Linked DNA regions of Methylomagnum ishizawai. The protein of the gene in region 1 interacts with the protein of each later gene in a pairwise test. Links are inferred from orthologs where the notes say so. Each region holds a gene or a part of one and is shown in the gene's direction. Other genes may lie near its edges.

Evidence for each region.
Region 2: the proteins of hfq (region 1) and rho interact in binary tests that used the Escherichia coli proteins (3 or more experiments, as listed by UniProt). The link is inferred for Methylomagnum ishizawai from one-to-one orthologs.

What each region holds. Positions count from the first base shown.
Region 1 is NZ_FXAM01000001.1:3,416,673-3,422,848, reverse strand. Bases 966-3,905 are described here. They hold hfq (RNA chaperone Hfq), read left to right. Parts: upstream 966-2,282; coding sequence 2,283-2,528; downstream 2,529-3,905. Other genes in these bases: hflX (ribosome rescue GTPase HflX), read left to right, coding at 2,593-3,885; gloA (lactoylglutathione lyase), read left to right, coding at 1,744-2,133; glmM (phosphoglucosamine mutase), read left to right, coding at 966-1,716. Also shown: ATP-dependent zinc metalloprotease FtsH, read left to right, coding at 1-250; more of glmM, read left to right, coding at 373-965; FtsH protease activity modulator HflK, read left to right, coding at 4,013-5,212; protease modulator HflC, read left to right, coding at 5,215-6,075; B9N93_RS15270 (ATP phosphoribosyltransferase regulatory subunit), read left to right, coding at 6,080-6,176. UniProt on the Escherichia coli protein: RNA chaperone that binds small regulatory RNA (sRNAs) and mRNAs to facilitate mRNA translational regulation in response to envelope stress, environmental stress and changes in metabolite concentrations.
Region 2 is NZ_FXAM01000001.1:3,822,402-3,828,568, reverse strand. The notes cover bases 1,021-3,951. They hold rho (transcription termination factor Rho), read left to right. Parts: upstream 1,021-1,823; coding sequence 1,824-3,080; downstream 3,081-3,951. Other genes in these bases: B9N93_RS17050 (type I restriction endonuclease subunit R), read right to left, coding at 3,298-3,951; trxA (thioredoxin TrxA), read left to right, coding at 1,304-1,630; B9N93_RS17065 (HD-GYP domain-containing protein), read left to right, coding at 1,021-1,147. In the rest of the region: more of B9N93_RS17065, read left to right, coding at 1-1,020; more of B9N93_RS17050, read right to left, coding at 3,952-6,167. UniProt on the Escherichia coli protein: Facilitates transcription termination by a mechanism that involves Rho binding to the nascent RNA, activation of Rho's RNA-dependent ATPase activity, and release of the mRNA from the DNA template.

The sequences.
Region 1 (6,176 bases):
CGACCGCAATTACGAACGTTCCGAGCGTATCCTGCGGGAAAACCTCGAAAAACTGCATGTGATGGCCGATGCCTTGATTAAATATGAAACCATAGATCGGTTTCAGATCGACGATATCATGGAAGGCAAACTACCCCGTCCACCGCAAAGCTGGGAAGAATCGCCGCCTAGCGATGGTAGCGCTTTGGGTTCCAAAGACGCTAAAACCCAAGGGCCGGGTGGAATTGGCAAAGCCGCTGAACAGCACTGACTGATTTCCTCAGGCAATAGAAAGCCCCCGCGTCTCCAAGGGCGCGGGTTTGATGCGTGTGGGATTTGCCAAGGGAAGCGAAGGGGAATGGATTTCTTGCATAGGCTGGTGAGAGGAAACTAATGAAAAAAACCTATTTTGGCACGGACGGGATTAGGGGTAAGGTAGGCGAATACCCCATCACACCGGATTTCGTGCTTAAGCTGGGATGGGCTGCCGGGCGGGTGTTCGCCAGGGGGGGGCAGCATCAAACCGTCCTGATCGGGAAGGATACCCGGATATCGGGCTATATGTTCGAATCGGCTCTGGAGGCGGGTTTATCGGCAGCAGGTGTGAATACCCAATTATTGGGGCCGATGCCCACCCCGGCGGTCGCCTATCTGACCCGGACTTTCCGGGCGCAGGCGGGTATTGTCATTAGTGCCTCCCATAACCCTTATTACGATAACGGGATCAAATTTTTCGGTCCCGATGGCATGAAACTTCCCGACGAGATCGAATTGCAGATCGAGGCGGAAATCTCACAACCCATGACGACCGTGGATTCCGGTTGTATCGGCAAGGCGTCGCGAATGACCGACGCTGCCGGTCGTTATATAGAGTTTTGTAAAAGCACTATTCCCGCCCGGTTGGATTTCACCGGTACCAAGATTGTGGTCGATTGTGCCCATGGCTCGACTTACCATATCGCGCCCCATGTTTTTACGGAAATCGGTGCGAGCGTGGTTGCTATTGGTGCCCAGCCCAATGGTTTGAATATCAACGACCGTATCGGTGCCACCCAACCTGCCCGGTTGAGCCAAGCCGTGGTGACGGAAAGGGCCGATTTCGGCATCGCCCTTGATGGCGATGGCGACCGTTTGATTATGGTCGATCATACCGGGGAAGTGTTGGACGGCGATGAAATCCTGTACATTATCGCCATGGCGCGGTTGGGACAAGGATTATTGCATGGCCCAGTGGTGGGTACACAAATGAGTAATTTGGGTCTTGAACAAGCCTTGGAAAAAATGGGTGTCAATTTCAAGCGGGCGGCGGTGGGCGATCGTTATGTAATGGAAATGATGCTCCGCCATGAAAGTAATTTGGGCGGGGAAAGCTCGGGCCATATCATTTGCCGAGATCGGATTACCACCGGCGATGGTATTATTTCCGCCCTGCAAGTCATGGAAGCCATGCATAGTACTAAGAAAACTTTGCTTGATCTCAAGCAGGGCATGACAAAATATCCGCAATGTTTGGTCAATGTGAGGATCAGCCAAAAGGTCGATCTAGATGCCATCGAACCGGTACAGCGGGTCAAGGCGGAGATTGAGCAGGCCATGCGGGGTTGTGGACGGGTGCTTTTGCGCCCCTCGGGCACTGAACCTTTGGTTCGAATCATGGTCGAGGGCGAGGATATTGAAAAAGTCCGGGGCTTTGCGGATTATTTGGCCAATACCCTATCTGAAATCTTGGGGGCTTGACTTCTAATGAAATAAAGACGGAGAGGAATGATGAGAATTCTCCACACCATGCTTAGGGTAGGGGATTTGGAGAGATCGATCAACTTCTATACCGAAGTGTTGGGGATGCGTCTACTGCGTCGGCATGAATATCCCGACGGTAGATTTACCTTGGCCTTTGTGGGTTATAACGAGGAATCCACGCAAACCGTGATAGAGTTAACCCATAACTGGGATACCAAAAGTTACGATTTGGGCACCGGATTCGGCCACATTGCCATTGAGGTCGAGGATGTATACTCGGCTGTGGAGCAAATCAGATCCAGTGGGGGCAAGGTGGTGCGCGAGCCCGGCCCGATGAAGCATGGTTCGACTGTTATCGCTTTCGTGGAGGATCCCGATGGCTATAAGATCGAGTTGCTCAACCAGAAGGGGTGATAATTGCCATGGTGAGTGGCTCCGTCGCTTGGGAATGGAAGTCTGAATCCAAATATAAACCTGTGCAACGCTGAACAGGGTGTTCCTGTTTTATCCAGCTTCGCACCGATACCATAGGTTGTTAACCTATAACAATAAGGAGAAATAGGATGTCAAAAGGGCAAAATCTGCAAGATCCGTTTTTGAATGCTTTGAGAAAAGAACACGTCCCAGTGTCGATTTATCTGGTGAACGGCATCAAATTGCAAGGCAAAGTGGACTCGTTCGACCAATATGTCATTATCTTGAAGAATACCGTAAGCCAAATGGTTTACAAACACGCGATTTCGACCATCGTTCCGGCCCGCCAAATCCGCTTGCCCCATGGACAGGAAGGCTTCGAGGAAGAAGCCTGACCCTTGACCAATCACCTCACAGGCTAGCCATCGCTTATGATTCAGATCGTGGAGAAACGGGTTTTTGTTCGAGCGTCCTAAGCTAGGTGAACGCGCGGTGCTGGTCCATGCTGTCGGCGGCGAGGATACGGAATCGTTGGCCGAATTACGCGAACTGGCCATCTCCGCTGGGGCCGAACCGGTTGCCGTGGTCACCGGGAATCGGCGTGTACCCGATCCCCGCAGTTATATCGGCAAGGGTAAACTCGAGGAATTGTCCCAGACCGTCAAAGACCACCAAGCGGAATTGGTCTTGTTCAACCACCCGTTGACACCCAGCCAGGAACGCAACTTGGAGAAGGAACTCTCTGTCCGCGTCGTGGATCGCACCGGCTTGATCCTGGATATATTCGCCCAGCGGGCTCAATCCTTCGAAGGTAAATTGCAAGTCGAACTTGCCCAACTCCGGCATATTTCCACCCGCTTGGTACGCGGGTGGACCCATCTGGAGCGTCAGAAAGGCGGGATCGGTTTGCGCGGCCCTGGCGAAACCCAGTTGGAGACCGACAAGCGCTTGATCGGCAAGCGGATCAGCCAAATCCAAAAACGCTTGGACAAGGTCGAGAAGCAACGCGGCCAAGGCCGGGTGGCGCGGAAGCGGGCGGAAATACCGACTATAGGCTTGGTGGGTTATACCAACGCCGGCAAGTCTACCCTCTTCAACGCCCTGACCGGAGCTGCGGTGTTCGCTGCGGATCAGTTATTCGCCACGCTCGATCCGACCTTCCGGCGGCTTTCCCTGACGCCAGCACTGACGGTGGTCCTCGCCGACACGGTGGGATTCATCCGCCATCTGCCCCATGAATTGGTCGCGGCTTTTAAGTCCACGCTTAAGGAGACCATCGAGGCCGATTTGCTGCTGCATGTGATTGATGCCAGCGACGAAAACCTCGAAGCCACCATGGCCGAGGTGGAAACTGTCTTGGGCGAGATCGAGGCCGATGAAGTTTGCCAAATCCGGGTCTTCAATAAGATCGACCGCCTGGATGGGGCGATCCCCCGCCTAGAGCGGAATGAACAGGGTCTTCCCACGGGCGTCTGGATTTCCGCCCAGACCGGCGCGGGATTGCCCTTGTTAATCGAGGCCATGGGCGAATACTTTAGCGAATCGATGGTGCGCCGGAGTATCCACATCGCTCCCGGCGAGGCCGCGTTGCGGGCGCGTTTGTACGATATGGCGCGGGTGCTGAGCGAACGCTTCGACGACGAGGGTGGATGTACCTTGGAAGTCGAGCTTTCCAAGATGGATTTGGGTCGTTTGCGCTTGCCATCCGGGGTGGAGACGCTGGCCGGACCGGGAGATTCATCCGGGGTTTGAAGAAGCGTGGTTATTTATCGAATAACTAGCAGCATGGATTCATCCAGGGAATCCATGCCCATGGCGGTGGCGAAACGGCTGATCCCGGTGGTTTAAATTGTAGTTTTTCTGGTACGGGAGTTGTGCGATGTCCTGGAATGAACCGGGCGGTAATAAAAAAGATCCTTGGAGCGGGCGCGACCAACAAGAAACGCCGCCGGATTTGGACGAGGTCATGCGGGGTTTGCAGGACAAGATCGGCAGGATTTTTGGCGGCGGGGCTCCGGGTGCGGGTGGCGGGGATAGCGCTCCCTTGCGGATGGTGGGGATTATCGCCGCCATCGGTTTGGGGGTATGGACCCTGTTCGGGGGTATTTATTCGGTGGACGAGGGTAGCCGCGCCGTGGTGACCCGTTTTGGCCGCTATGTGGATACCACTTTGCCGGGTTTGCATTGGCATATCCCGGCACCCATCGAAAAGGTCGATGTGGTGAATATGGAGCAGCAACGCTTCCTGGAAATTGGTTATCGCTCCGGCGGGCGTCAGCAAAGCTTGGCCTCGGTGCCCAAAGAAGCCCTGATGTTGACCGAGGATGAAAACATCATCGACATCCGGTTGGCCGTGCAATACCAGATCAAGGATGCCCAAGCCTATCTATTCAATGTCTCCGACCCCGACGCTACCCTCAAGCAGGTGATCGAGAGCGCCCAACGTGCCGTGATTGGTAAGAACACCATGGATTTTGTCCTGACCGAAGGCCGGGGTCGGGTCGCGGACGATATCAAGACCGAAATCCAACAGACCTTGGATCAATATCAAACCGGCATCCGGGTCACCAATGTCAGCCTGGTCGATGCCCAACCGCCGGAGGAAGTCCAAAGCGCCTTCGAGGACGCCATCAAGGCCCGTGAGGACGAACAACGCTTGAAGAACGAGGCCGAAGCCTACGCCAACGAAGTGGTGCCCAAGGCCCGCGGCGCGGCGGCGCGGTTGCTGGAAGAGTCCGAGGCTTATAAACAGCGGTCGATTGCCAGGGCGGAAGGCGAATCGGCCCGTTTCAGGCAACTCTTGGCCGAATACGAAAAAGCGCCCGAAGTGACCCGTGAGCGCATGTACCTGGATGCGATGCAGGAAATTTTCGAGCAGACCGGGACAGTGCTGGTGGATATGAAAGGCTCTAATAATATTATGTATCTGCCGCTGGATAAATTGCAGCGGCCACCCGCTTCTACCACCGTCGCCAGGGAAGCCGAAAGCCCACCGGCCACGGTCCAAACTTCCCCGGACAGCGGATTCAGGGGGTTGCGTGCAACGACTTCGCGGGGCCGCGAAGGCAGGGGACAATAATCATGGCTAATAAGAACGTCCTGTTATTGGGGGCCGGGGTATTCGCGTTGCTGGCCGTGTCCTTATCGGCCTTCACGGTGTCCGAAACCGAAAAAGCCATCCTATTGGAATTCAAGAAAATCGTCCGCACCGATTTCGAGCCGGGCTTCCAGGTGAAATTGCCCTGGCAACAGGTCAAGAAATTCGATGATAGGATTCTCACCTTGGAATCCAAGCCCGAGCGTTTCCTGACTTCGGAAAAGAAAAATGTCATCGTGGATTGGTTCGTCAAATGGCGGATCAACGATGTGGCGAAATTCTATACCTCGGTGGCCGGGGATAAGGCCCAGGCCAATATCCGCCTTGACCAGATCACCAAGGACGCTTTGCGCAGCGAATTCAGCAAAAGAACCATCCGCGAATTGGTATCCTCCGAGCGCGACCAATTGCGTGATGTGTTGACCAAGCTGGTGAATCCGGCGGTGGAGGGGCTGGGGATCGAGGTGGTGGATATCCGGGTGATGGGCGTGGATTTGCCGGAAGAGGTGAGTTCTTCGGTCTATCGCCGCATGGTGGCCGAGCGCGATCGGGTGGCGCGGGAGTTCCGTTCCAGGGGGGCCGAGGCCGCCGAGCGCATCCGCGCCGAGGCTGATAGGGAGCGCGAGGTCTTGTTGGCCAGCGCCTACAAGGACGCCGAAACCCGCCGCGGCGAAGGTGATGCCAAGGCTTCCGAAATCTATGCCGAGGCCTATGGCAAAAACCGGGAATTCTTCCAGTTCAATCGCAGCTTGATGGCCTATCGGCAGGCGTTCAAGAACGATAACGATATGATCGTGTTGGAGCCGGACTCCGAGTTCTTCCAGTACTTCAAGAAGCTCAAATAAATCGATGTTGAAGCAAGATCGCTGGTTATTACCGGAAGGTATCGAGGAGGTTTTTCCGGAGGAATCGGAGCGCATCGAATACCTCAGGCGCAAGGTGTTGG
Region 2 (6,167 bases), 410 kb from region 1 along the record:
ACTGGACCGACCTTGGAGCGAAACCCCGTTCTTGTTCGAGGGTTTCGAGCTGGCCAGTCCCGCCGATATCCAGGCGGTCACGCAATATTGCGAGTATGTCTATATCGACATGCACCGCACCCATGTGGTCCATATGGTGCTGGACGAAATCCGGGAGCCGTTTTCCAGGGCCGGCAAATCGGCCAGCTTCGACCAGGAAATCCAAGCCGCCGAATCCACCCGTGAACAGACCTCCAGCCTCCTCAAATCCTTCATCGACGATATCCGCTTCGGCCAGAGCGTGGATGTGCAATTGGGACAATCGGCGGTGTCGGAGTGCGTCGCCAGCATCCTCCGCAACCCCGACGCCATGCTCTATATGGCCCAGATCCGCAACAAGGGTGAGCAGTCCAGCCAGCACGCCTTCAATGTCTGCGTGTTCTCCATCCTCCTGGGCCGCTATCTCGGTTTGTCGCCGAAAGCGCTGGAAGGACTCGGCACCTGCGGCCTTCTGCACGATGTTGGCAAGATTTCCATCGCCGACAGCCTCCTGAACAAACCCGGCCGGCTCAACGCCGAAGAGCAGGCGATCCTACGCCAACATCCCAAGCTGGGCCGGGATATCCTGATGTCGGCCCGCAATGTCTATGCTGGCGCGGTCGATGTGGCTTATTGCCATCACGAGCATGTCGATGGTTCCGGCTATCCCCGCGGCCTGCACGATGTGCAATTGAATCTCCACACCAAGATCGTCAGCATCGTCGAGACCTACGACGATGTCACCAGCGAGCGTCCCTACCGCCCGGCCCGCACCCACCTCGACGCCATCATGCTGCTGAATAAGAAGGCGAAGTCGAACAAGTTCGACGCCAAGCTGGTCGAGCGCTTCCTGGCCTGCCTCGGCACCTATCCGCCCGGCAGCATCGTCGAGCTGAGCAACGGGGATGTGGCCTTGGTGCTGGAAACCAATCCGGGCCAGCGCCTGCGTCCCCGTATCCTGGTGGTGCGCGATCCCGACCACAACCCGGTCGAAAGGTTGGTGGATATGGCGGAGCAACAGGTGGACGGACGCGGCCAGCCGTATAAAGTGAAGCTGGTGCGTCCGCCGGGGTATTTGGATATCGATCCGCGCCAATACCGCGATACCCTGATCAAGCTCTTCAACTAAAAACCCCCTGGAAACACGGGGCTTGCATTTAGGGCGGGTTTAGGCTGAAATGGCCCCACTCGCAAGGAAATGCCAGCCCGTCCAGCGCCGCCCCCTGCGGCCGCCCCCGATACCATCCCAATCCATCCCCTTCCATCCGACAATGTGGAGATCATTGTGAGCGATAACATCCTTTATGTGAGCGATGCCGAGTTCGAGGACAAGGTATTGAAATCCGAAACCCCCGTCCTGGTCGATTTCTGGGCGGAATGGTGCGGTCCCTGCAAGATGATCGCGCCGATCCTGGAGGAGATCGCCGAGGATTTCGCGGACCGGTTGATCGTCGCCAAGCTCAACGTCGACGAGAACAACCTCGTCCCGCAGCGCTACAACGTGCGCGGCATCCCGACCCTGATCCTGTTCAAGAACGGCGAAGTGGAAGCCACCAAGGTCGGCGCCCTGGCCAAGTCCCAACTGTCCAAGTTCATCCACGACAACCTCTGAGGATTCCATCCACCCGCACCGGCCCCGCCGGGCGGGTTTTTCCAGACCATGCTAACCTGAACCGCATCCTCTCGCCGCCCCCAGCCCGCGCCGCCCCCCGGCACGCTTCCTCCGGCTCGACACCCCGGTCGAGAACACTCCCGCAGACGATGGGTTTGCCCTTGTTCCACCCCCTTGACCCCCAACTCAATTTATGAACCTGACCGACCTCAAACGTAAGCCTGTTTCCGAGCTGATCGAAATCGCCGAGACCCTCGATATCGAAGGCGTGGCCCGGACCCGCAAACAGGATTTGATCTTCTCCATCCTGAAGAAACAGGCCAAGAGTGGGGAGGATATTTACGGCGACGGCGTGCTGGAAATCCTCACCGATGGTTTCGGTTTCCTGAGGTCGGCGGATAGTTCGTTCCTGGCGGGGCCGGACGATATTTATGTTTCCCCCAGCCAAATCCGCAGGTTCAGCCTCCGCACCGGCGACACCATCTCCGGCAAGATCCGCCCACCCAAGGACAACGAGCGCTATTTCGCCATGCTCAAGGTGGAGCAGATCAACTACGAGCCGCCGGAGAACGCCAAGCACAAAATCCTGTTCACCAACCTGACCCCGCTGTTCCCCAAGGAACGCCTGGAACTCGAACTCGGCAACGGCACCACCGAAGACCTCACCGCCCGCGTGATCGACCTGGTGGCCCCCATCGGCAAGGGCCAGCGCGGCTTGATCGTGTCGCCGCCCAAGGCCGGCAAGACCATGATCTTGCAGAACATCGCCCATTCCGTCGCCGAGAAGAACCCCGAGTGCTATCTGATCGTGCTATTGATCGACGAGCGCCCGGAGGAAGTGACCGAGATGCAGCGCAGCGTCAAGGGCGAGGTGGTGTCCAGCACCTTCGACGAACCCCCGGCGCGGCATGTGCAGGTGGCGGAAATGGTGCTGGAAAAAGCCAAGCGGCTGGTCGAGCATAAACGCGACGTGGTGATCTTGCTGGATTCCATCACCCGTCTGGCCCGCGCCTACAACACCGTGATTCCGTCGTCCGGCAAGGTGCTGACCGGCGGCGTGGACGCCAACGCGCTGGAACGCCCGAAGCGCTTTTTCGGCGCGGCCCGCAATATCGAGGAAGGCGGCAGCCTCACCATCATCGCCACCGCCCTGGTCGATACCGGCTCGCGTATGGACGAGGTGATCTACGAGGAATTCAAGGGCACCGGCAACAACGAATTGCACCTGGAACGGAAGATCGCCGAGAAGCGTGTCTATCCCGCCATCAATATCAACCGTTCCGGCACCCGCCGCGAGGAATATCTGGTGCCGCCGGATGAGCTGCAAAAGTGCTGGATCCTCCGCAAAATCCTCCAGCCCATGGACGAGATGGCGGCCAGCGAATTCCTGCTGGGCAAGCTGAAGGACACCAAGACCAACCAGGAATTCTTCGACATGATGAAGAGATAGCTTTAAGCTATTGAAATATATCGATTTTTTATGTTGTCTTGATTTCGTGTAACCACGATGTAAGCAGTCTGAAGCCGGTTTTTGAATACTGATGATTCTGAATTGGCATCGGCTTTGACTGCCCAAGCGGCCTCCCCGACCAATAGATTCAAGCTTTGAAAAAAGTAAAAGCCGGTTCACACCGGCTTTTTGCGTTTTATCCCCTCCAATCGAAAAGCTATTCCACCCACGCAGCCGATAGCGTTTCCGCCTGCCTCAGCACCGTCTCCGTCGCGGCCTCCTGCTTGTCGGGCGGGTATTTGTACTTCTTCAAGATGGTCTTCACCATGATTCGGAGCCGCGCCCGCACGGCATCGCGCACCGACCAATCCACGCTCAGGTTCTTTCGCAGCTTGTCGGTCAATTCCCTGGCGATGGTCCGCAGGATGTCATCCCCGAGTTCCCGCACCGAAGACTCGTTAGTTTCCAGGGCATCGTAGAAGGCCAGTTCGTCGGCGTTCAGTCCCAGCTTCTCCCCCCGGCTGGCGGCGGCGTTGAATTCCTTCGCCATCTGGATCAGTTCCTCGATGACCTGGGCGGTCTCGATGGCCCGGTTCCGGTAACGGGTCAGGGAATCCTTCAGCAGTTCCGAGAACTTCTTGTTCTGGACCACGTTGGTGGCGAAGCGGCTTTTGATTTCGTCCTTCAGCAGGCGCTCCAGCAGTTCGACGGCCAGATTCCTTTCCTTCATGCGCCGCACATCCTCCAGGAAGGTTTCCGAGAGTATTCCCACGTCGGGCTTGTTCAGGCCAGCGGCGGCGAAGATGTCGATCACCTCGTCCGATACCACGGCCTTGGAGATGATTTGCCGCAGGGCATGTTCCTTGGCGTCGTCGTCCAGCTTCTTGGCAGGGTCGCCCTTGGACAGCACGGCCCGGATGGCTTGGAAGAAGGCGATTTCCTCCCGGTATTCAGCGGCCTCGTCCAGCGAGGCGCACAGGGCGAAGGCTTTGCTGAGGGCCAGCACGCAGTCGGAGAAACGCTTCTTGCCATCCTTTAAACCCAGCACATGGTTGACCGCGATGGGCAACAATTTCAGCGCCTCGGTGAGGAAGGCGCTGTAGTCGATGCCGTGCAGCATTCCCCGCGCCACGTCGATTTTCTCGATGACCAGGGACAGGGCTTCCGCCACGTCCACCGTGGGACGGCCCCGGCCCTGGCTGGTGGTGTAGGTCTTGAGCGCCCGCTTCAACTCCTGGGCGATGCCGATGTAGTCCACCACCAAGCCGCCGGGCTTGTCCTTGAACACCCGGTTGACCCTGGCGATGGCCTGCATGAGGTTGTGTTCCCGCATCGGCTTGTCCACGTACATCGTGTGCAGGCAGGGCGCGTCGAAGCCGGTCAGCCACATATCGCGCACGATGACGATTTTCAGCGGGTCGTTCGGGTCTTTGAAACGCTTTTCCAGCCGCTTCTTGACCTGGGGTTTATAAACATGCGGCTTGAGCAAGGCTTTGTCCGCCGCCGAGCCGGTCATCACGATTTTGATGGCTCCCTTCTCGGGGTCTTCGTCGTGCCACTCGGGACGCAGGGCGACCAGGGCATCGTACAGGTGGACGCAGATTTCCCGGCTCATGCCCACGACCATGGCCTTGCCGTCCATCACCGTCAGGCGTTGCTCGAAGTGGGCCACGAGGTCGGCGGCGATGCGCTTGATGCGGGGTTCGGCCCCGGCCAGCTTTTCCAGCGCGGCCCAGCGGCTTTTCAAGCGGGCTTGGTCGGAGGCTTCTTCGTCCTCGGTCAGTTCCTCGACCTCCTCGTCGATGTTCGGGGTTTCCTCGGGGTTGAGTTCCAGCTTGGCGAGGCGGGATTCGTAGTAGATGGGCACGGTGGCCCCGTCCTTGACCGCCTGTTCGATGTCGTAGACGTGGACGTAATCGCCGAACACGGCGCGGGTGTCCTTGTCCTCAGTCGAAATGGGCGTGCCGGTGAAGGCGACGAAAGTGGCGTTGGGCAGGGCATCCCGCAGGTATTTGGCGAAGCCGTACTGGACCGCGCCGGTCTCCTTGTTGAGGCGGGCCTTGAGGCCGTATTGGCTGCGGTGGGCCTCGTCGCAAATGACCACCACGTTCCCGCGTTCGGTCAGGACCGGGAAGCTGTCCTCGTCCTCGCCGGGCACGAACTTCTGGATGGTGGTGAAGACGATCCCGCCAGAAGGCCGGTTGTTGAGTTTGGCGCGGAGGTCCGGGCGGGAGGTGGCCTGGATCGGGGTCTCGCCCAACAGTTCCGGGGCATTGGCGAACACCCCGAACAACTGCCCGTCCAGGTCGTTGCGGTCGGTGATGACCACCAGGGTGGGGTTTTTCATGGCCGGGTCCACCATGATTTTCCCGGCGAGGCAGCTCATTTCGATGCTCTTGCCCGCGCCTTGGGTGTGCCAGACCACACCGCCCTTGCGGTTGCCGCCGGGCTGGCTGGCCTCCAATACCTGCCGCACCACGGCCCGCACGGCGTGGAACTGGTGGTAGGCGGCGATTTTCTTGGCGACTTCCCCGTCATCCTCGAACAGGATGAAGTGGCGCAGGTATTCCAACAGCAAGGCTTTATCGAACACGCCCCGGACCAGGGTTTCCAATTCGCGCATGGGGCCGAGCGGGTCGGTCGCCTTGCCATCGATGGTGCGCCATGCGGAGAAGCGTTCGGCGTCGGCGGTGAGTGACCCCATGCGGGCGTTGATGAGGTCGGAGGCGACGAGGATTTCGTTGGTGCGGAACAGGTCGGGGATGTCGTCCTTGTAGGTTTGCAACTGGCGGAACGCGGCCCACACGTCGGCGTTCTCGTCGGCGGGGTTCTTGAGTTCGATCACGGCGATGGGGATGCCGTTGACGAACACCACCACGTCCGGGCGGCGGGTGTGCTTCGGGCCTTCCACGGTGAACTGGTTGACCGCCCACCAGTCGTTGGCGGCGGGGTTGGCGTAATCGATCAAGCGCACGCGGTCGCCACGGGTTTCGCCGTCCTGTTGATACTGCACCGGCACACCGCCCACCAGCCAGCGGTGGCATTGGCGGTTGGTGGATACCAAGCCCGGCACGTTCGGGGAAAGTA